One region of the Enterobacter sp. JBIWA008 genome, then DNA from elsewhere that is predicted to be linked to it. Evidence: predicted binding sites of a transcription regulator. Region 1 holds the regulator's gene; the other holds the start of a gene.
The links. The regulator LexA, encoded in region 1, represses DNA repair genes until DNA is damaged. The targets are predictions, from matches to a motif close to TNCTGTATGTACATACAGNA.

Region 1 (3,588 bases):
ATATTATGCATACGCTGGCAGCGAAAATGGGTTTTGCCCTGCGTCATAACGTGATTGAAGCGCATGGGCTGTGCTCTGCCTGCGTGGAAGTGGAAGCTTGTCGTCATCAGGACGCATGTCAGCACGACCACTCAATTCTGGTGAAGAAAAAGCCGCGTTAACGGCAAAAGAAAAGGCGGCTTAGAGCCGCCCTGTGGGTTATTCAGCGTTACCAGCGGTAGTCGTTACGGGTTTCCCAGTCTTTGACTTCGTTTTCCGCCTGATCTTTCGCGTAGCCGTAGCGTTCCTGAATTTTACCGACAAGCTGATCGCGTTTACCTTCAATGACGGTCATATCGTCATCTGTCAGCTTACCCCACTTTTCTTTCGCTTTACCTTTGAACTGCTTCCAGTTGCCGCCGATTTCGTCTTTATTCATCATCGTGTCCTCTTAGTTAAACGTCGGGTCGTAACGTCCGTTACGTTCTTTTCTGCTGGACGTGATAAATATTGTAGTTAAGGATTTGGCAGTTGATTTCATATTCGGAATCTTTAACCGTCACGATATATCGTGACGTGAAGGGAACCAGGTATCGTTTTGCCAGTGGCGGTGCCAGATAAAAGCCAGCGATATCCCTCGCAGCGAGAGGAAAACGGCCAGGGCCAGCCACAAACCGTGATTTCCAAGCCAGGGAAGCGTCAGCAGCGTCAGGCCAAACCCTACCGCCGCGACCGCCATGCTGTTGCGCATTTCCGCTCCGCGCGTCGCACCAATAAACATGCCGTCCAGCAGATAACACCAGACGCCGACTACCGGTAAGATGACTTGCCAGATGAGATAGTGACTCGCCAGCTCGCGCAGCGCAGGGATAGACGTAAGTAATGAAACGATCTGCTCACCAAAGCAGGCGTAAACCAGGCCGAACGCCAGCGCCACCAGTCCCGACTGACGGCAGGCTGCCCGCCAGACGTCCCGAAGCTGCCCGCTTTCGCGCGCACCGTACGCCTGCCCGGAATGCGCTTCTACCGCATAGGCAAAACCGTCCAGCGCGTAGGCGGTAAAGGTCAGCAGCGTCATCAATACCGCGTTGACCGCAACGATTTCTGGCCCCAGTCGAGCCCCGAAAACCGTCAGCGCGCCGAAGCAGAGCTGAAGCAGCAGCGAGCGCAGCATGATGTCACGATTAAGTGCCAGCAGCTTACGGATATTGCCGCGCCATGCGGTTTTGAGCAGCGCCAGGGAGATGCCGCGCATCGCCAGCACGCGCCAGACCATCCAAAGACCAATAATAAAGGTTCCGTACTCGGCAATCGCCGTCGCCAGCGCCGCGCCCTGCACATTCATATGCAGTCCCATTACCAGCCAGACATCCAGCACAATGTTGAGAAGGTTGCCCACCACCAGCAAAATCACTGGCGCACGGGCGTACTGAACGCCCAGTAGCCACCCCAGCAGAACCAGGTTAGCCAGCGAGGCGGGCGCGCTGAGCCAGCGGATTTCAAGGAAACGTCGAGCCTGGGCCAGTACCGCCTCGCTGCCGCCAACAACATGGAGTGCAAAGTCGATCAGGGGCGCACGTAATATAACGATTAACGCCCCCGCGCCAAGCGCAAGGATCAGCGGCTGGACCAGAGCCCGCGCCAGACGCAGCGGATCTTTTGCACCATAAGCCTGTGCCGTGAGCCCGGTGGTGCTCATACGCAAAAAGAGCAGCAGCATAAACAGGAAGCTGGTTGCCGTTGCGCCAATCGCCACGCCGCCGAGATAAACCGGCGAATCAAGATGACCAATAACGGCAGTATCGACCAGACCCAGCAAGGGCACGGTAATATTGGAAAAAATCATCGGCAGAGCAAGACGCCACAATGCCTTATCGGATGCCGTCAGCAGTGACATGAAAAATACCGGGAGTGGGGAATGAAGCAGGCTACAGCGGCGCCATAGCCTGTCAGGAAGAGGTTACAGCCATTCACCGTTGCGAATCACCCCAACCGCCAGTCCTTCGATAGAGAAGTTCTGTTCGCGGAGATCGACCACAATCGGGGAGAACTCGTTGTTTTCAGGCAGTAGCTGAACTGTGTTCCCCTGTTTTTTCAGACGCTTGACGGTGACTTCATCATCAATGCGCGCGACAACCACCTGACCGTTACGCACATCCTGCGTTTTGTGCACCGCAAGCAGATCGCCGTCAAGAATACCGATGTCTTTCATCGACATGCCGCTAACGCGCAGCAGGAAATCAGCGCTCGGTTTGAACATGGCCGGATCGACCTGGTAGTGGCCTTCAATATGCTGCTGCGCCAGCAAAGGCTCACCGGCAGCAACACGCCCCACCAGCGGAATACCCGTCTCTTCTTCCACCAGCAGGCGGATACCACGTGACGCGCCTGAAACAATCTCAATCACGCCCTTACGCGCCAGCGCTTTCAGGTGTTCTTCGGCAGCATTCGGAGAACGGAAGCCCAGACGCTGAGCGATTTCCGCACGCGTGGGTGGCATACCCGTCTGGCCGATATGATCCCGGATGAGATCAAACACCTCTTGCTGCCTGGTCGTTAACGCTTTCATTCCGCCCCCTGGGTGTATATACAGTTATGCTGTGAGTATATACAGTCAAAGGCGATTTTGGAATCAAAAACTGCACAAAAAACCAGGGACTTAATTATTCCTCGAGGCTCATCGGAAATGTGACCAAAGCAGCGTGACCCAGGTAATAACGGCAGTGATAATCGCCAGCAACACAGCAGCAGAGCCCATGTCTTTTGCGCGGCCAGAAAGCTCATGGAAATCGGAACCGATGCGATCAACAACGGCTTCAATAGCGCTATTAAGAATTTCCACTATCATCACCAGAAGCACGGAACCGATAAGAAGCACGCGAGTAATAGCATCAACATCAAGGAAACAGGCAATGATCACCGCGATGATAGCGGCGACGCCCTCCTGGCGAAAAGCGGCTTCGTTGATCCACGCAGCACGGAAACCTTTCCATGAATAGCCGGCGGCTTTGATGATACGCGTTAACCCAGTGGTATTATTGGCCATTAAAAGAACCTTTTTAAAAAAAGAGCGTCAGTAACAGGAGCCGTAGCGCGTTTCGCTACAGCCTGAAGTATGACGGGTAACAACAGAAATTTTGCGCGCTTTCTGTTATCCTTGCGCCGCAATTGCATTATTAACCAGAGGCTTTACATCGTTTATGTCCGGCTGGCCACGAATTTACTACAAATTACTTAATTTACCATTAAGCATACTGGTAAAAAGCAAGTCTATCCCAGCAGAACCCGCGCTGGAGTTGGGGCTCGATACGTCGCGTCCTATTATGTACGTTTTGCCTTATAACTCGAAGGCAGACTTACTGACGCTTCGCGCCCAGTGTCTGGCGCATGACTTACCGGACCCGCTTGAACCGCTTGAAGTTGACGGTACGCTGCTGCCGCGCTACGTGTTCATTCACGGTGGACCGCGCGTGTTTACCTACTACACGCCAAAAGAAGAGTCCATCAAGCTGTTCCATGACTATCTCGACCTGCATCGCAGCAACCCCGATCTGGATGTGCAGATGGTGCCGGTATCGGTGATGTTTGGTCGTCGTCCGGGCCGTGAAA
Region 2 (3,588 bases), 1.6 Mb from region 1:
CAAAAACAATCTAACGATTTTTATCATAAAGTTATAATTGAAGGACAAAATTTATATTAAGGTGGCCACACACATCGAAATGAGCGCAAGAAGGTTAACTTGCACTCAATAACCACGACTTCATTTTTTTGTGATTTTTTCAGCTAAACCCGCAATCGCCTCAATACCATCAAACATTGAAGGAATATTATTTTCATTTGTCTGAATGGGACTAAAGATCAGTGAATCGAAAATCTCTAAGACTTTATCGATATTGACATTATTCTTCTTGCGATATTCCACGTAACCATCAATAAATGAGCAAAGGCTTAAGCGTAAATCAATCTGAACTAACTGCGTCCTGATTGATTTCGCTTCTAAATATGAAAGCCTGAAGAAATAAATCAAAGCCATTTCAATTGTTAAAAATGGCAATGCCAGAAACAAAACCGTCAAATCCTTTGGAAATACTGCAGGGGTGACAAGATGAAGAACCGTAATTATAACTGGAACGATGAATATACATCCAAATAAATTCTTATAATTAACCTCTATATTTCTTAGTTCTAATTCCTTTTTTTCTTTTATTTTATTGAAGCCAGAACTCAAGCCTACGAAATTATATTCTGATTTCAAATCTTGTACTCGACCTTCTAGCTCTTTTATTTCGATCAAAGACTCCGCTATATTTTTTAATGATGCATCAACGGATTCCTTGTTAATCCTTATCTCATTTTTGATGGAGGAAAAGTTATCATTAATGTTTTTTATCGCTTCAGTCTCCTTTAGGTCTATCTCATTAAGATTCTCGACTTTTAAAGTCGTTACCTCTTCAATAAAGGACTCCTTTTTTTCTTGAATATTTTTAATCAACCCCTTGGCTTCAGAAAAGTTTTGACTTTTTAATAACCATTGAACCAACGCAACTGCTAAGTTTTCACGGATATATTTGAACTGTGTAGTTTTATCCTCGAGGTTTTCATATCTATTTTCCAGAAGGGTCAAAAACTCGTCTGATACTATTCCCTCGCCACGTAACTTACCTGTCCAAAAGTGCAACTCATAGAGAACTCTGATAAGGTCTGATAAAAACTGAATTTTATCTTTGGCATACATATCTGCATTGAATTTGACGTAGTCAGAGATAGACTCTTGGTTAAATTGTGTATTATCATCTAAAAACTTTCGCTCATTTGTGAAATGACTATAAAAAGTCATCCAAGCTGTTAAGACTGCGGTGTTGAGAAAATCTTCTTCAGAGTCCATAATTTTTTTAGAGAAAAGTTGATTGTTTTCATAATCTGTCAAATCTCTTCTTACAATCGAATTAAGGATGTTGATATTAGAAACAACATTCTCATCTAAATACAAGCCCATCTAAAAACTCCTTTTATCATAAGTAAATTCGTCATTAAAAATTAATATTACAGAATTATTGTATAATTCTCTGGTGGAATTATACACTTATTAAGCACAATTCTGCTGAAATTTATCTAATTAACTCTTCGACTGAGACCGAGATCATACTCATCTTTGAAACTCGATAACCGGCCCGCTCAAGCATCTGCGTAAAGAGTGTCGGTGTTCCCACTATTTCATCATCCTGTAACGGCATGAATGACACCTCGTCGCCTCGTCGGTACATGAGTGCGCGCGCGCTGTCAGGAAATGATGGCAGTCTTGCTACGATAACCCCATCGTGGCATCTGATGACCGCGTAGCCTTTGCTCGGTAATTCTTGTTTTTGTTTCACCAATCTCCCCTCCAAACTGGAAAATTTCTGCATGCTGTTTCAATAAAACCAGTCGTCTGCACTTTTCCAGGTCTGCTGGAGGATTTCCTCAACCTTTTTCTTAGCTTCTTTTTCGCCACCGTAAACACTTAACCCATCGGAACCTGCGCGACGCACAATCAGACTGCACTCATCGAACTGACTCTGAAGCCGTTTTAATAATTCTCTCTCAAGTGCCGGGACTGCACCCTCTGGAAGTTCTTTAGTGCGATCAATGGTTAATTCAACTTTCATAAGCGCCTCCACCACAAAAACTGTATTTTTATACAGTACACTTATGAAGAAGTTTGATCAACGCCTTAACAGCACGAATTGTTAAAGCATGATTATGTTGTTTACAAACAGGACAGTGGGCGTTAATGTCGCAGCAAGTATTATTCACCCAATAAATTCTTCATTAAATCAGCACCATATAACTAATCTTTAATGGAATCGACAAGCCATGACAATAGCCATTTCACCCAGACTCATTCTTCGTTCATTTAAAGAGAGTGATGCTTTAGCACTTCTGGATTATCTATCTTCGCCACGTACTCCCTGTTTTCAGGATGAAACGCTCAACTCAGTTGAGGATGCCGTAGATGAAGTATGCAGAAGGGCAAAAGATCCAAGCCAATTTGCTGTTTGCCTCAAAGACACCGACCTCCTTATTGGCCATCTGTTTGCAGAAAATAGTGGCGAGCCAGATGCTAATACGTGGTCCGTAGGTTGGCACTTCAATCAGCGCTATGAAGGGTACGGGTATGCAACAGAATCAGTTGGGGCCCTGTTTAAATATTTGTTTAACGTGAAACATGCAAGGCGTCTCTATGCGTACGTTGAAGACTACAACCTGTCCTCTCAAAGATTGTGCTCCCGCCTTGGTATGCGACAGGAGGGTTGCTTTAAAGAGTTTGTTTCATTTATTACGGATGAAGGCGAGGAAAGATATGAGAACACATTTGTTTACGCATTATTAAAAAAAGAATTTAAATCAACGAGTTAAATTACGTTTCAAGTACTTATTAGAGTATGTAAGTTTTGGCTGTGCCATATAAATCCCCTGTGTGCAAGGAGCGGACATCCATTGTACTGTTTTGTTGAGCTCAACCAGGCAAACAATGCTACCTGCTGCAGGTTATTTATTATTTAGCCAAATGTTTTCTCATCAGTGCATTTTCTAATGTAATTCCACGGCAAATAGGAAAACCTCTCTCCACTACATGAAAGCCGTGTCGTAGAAAGAACGCTTCCGCAGCCTTACTTACATTTGAAGTAAGCTCACTAGTTCCATGTTGCCTCGCTTCCTCATGAATGCAATTCATTAGTAATGTCCCTACCCCCTGTCCTGAATAGGTTCCTGAGACATAAAAATGGTCAATGTACCCATTTGGTTGGAGATCTGCATATCCAGCTATTTCGCCATCAAGCTCTACAACAATAGGGGATAGTTCCCTCATGTGATTGGCCCATTGTTCCTGGTCGATTTCTGCCGGGGCCCAAGCATCAATTTGTTCATGTGTGTAGTAGTCTGATGCGATGGTATGTACAGAAGAATAAAACACGTTAAATAATGAGATTTCATCCCCATTACGGAACCTTCTTATTTTCATATAACCTCATTATGAAAGCTGCTTGTAGAACAATGCTACTTTTTGTGAAACAGGGTGTCATCTCCTCTCTCACAGTGGGCCCATGCCCAGTTAGCCAGTCCGTTCCGTACCATAAGCGGCAGTTGCCAGTTCCAACCTGTGTTAATAAACGGGAAGCAGAACATTTCTATTCAACTAACTCTCCATCAGGTGGTGGCAGCCTTCTTCGTATATTTGCAACACATA

Region 2: the regulator LexA is predicted to act here: its motif matches at 2,024-2,043, upstream of KGP24_RS09580 (DinI-like family protein).

Annotation. Positions count from the first base shown of each region.
Region 1 covers NZ_CP074149.1:359,393-362,980, reverse strand. The annotation lists gene zur (zinc uptake transcriptional repressor Zur) at 1-161, shown strand, start outside; gene KGP24_RS01715 (CsbD family protein) at 209-418, opposite strand; gene dinF (MATE family efflux transporter DinF) at 539-1,876, opposite strand; gene lexA (transcriptional repressor LexA) at 1,940-2,548, opposite strand; gene KGP24_RS01700 (diacylglycerol kinase) at 2,657-3,025, opposite strand; gene plsB (glycerol-3-phosphate 1-O-acyltransferase PlsB) at 3,180-3,588, shown strand, end outside.
Region 2 covers NZ_CP074149.1:1,972,972-1,976,559, reverse strand. The annotation lists gene KGP24_RS09590 (hypothetical protein) at 121-1,356, opposite strand; gene KGP24_RS09585 (hypothetical protein) at 1,469-1,765, opposite strand; gene KGP24_RS09580 (DinI-like family protein) at 1,772-2,005, opposite strand; gene KGP24_RS09575 (GNAT family protein) at 2,214-2,756, shown strand; gene KGP24_RS09570 (GNAT family N-acetyltransferase) at 2,896-3,363, opposite strand; gene KGP24_RS09565 (hypothetical protein) at 3,530-3,588, opposite strand, start outside.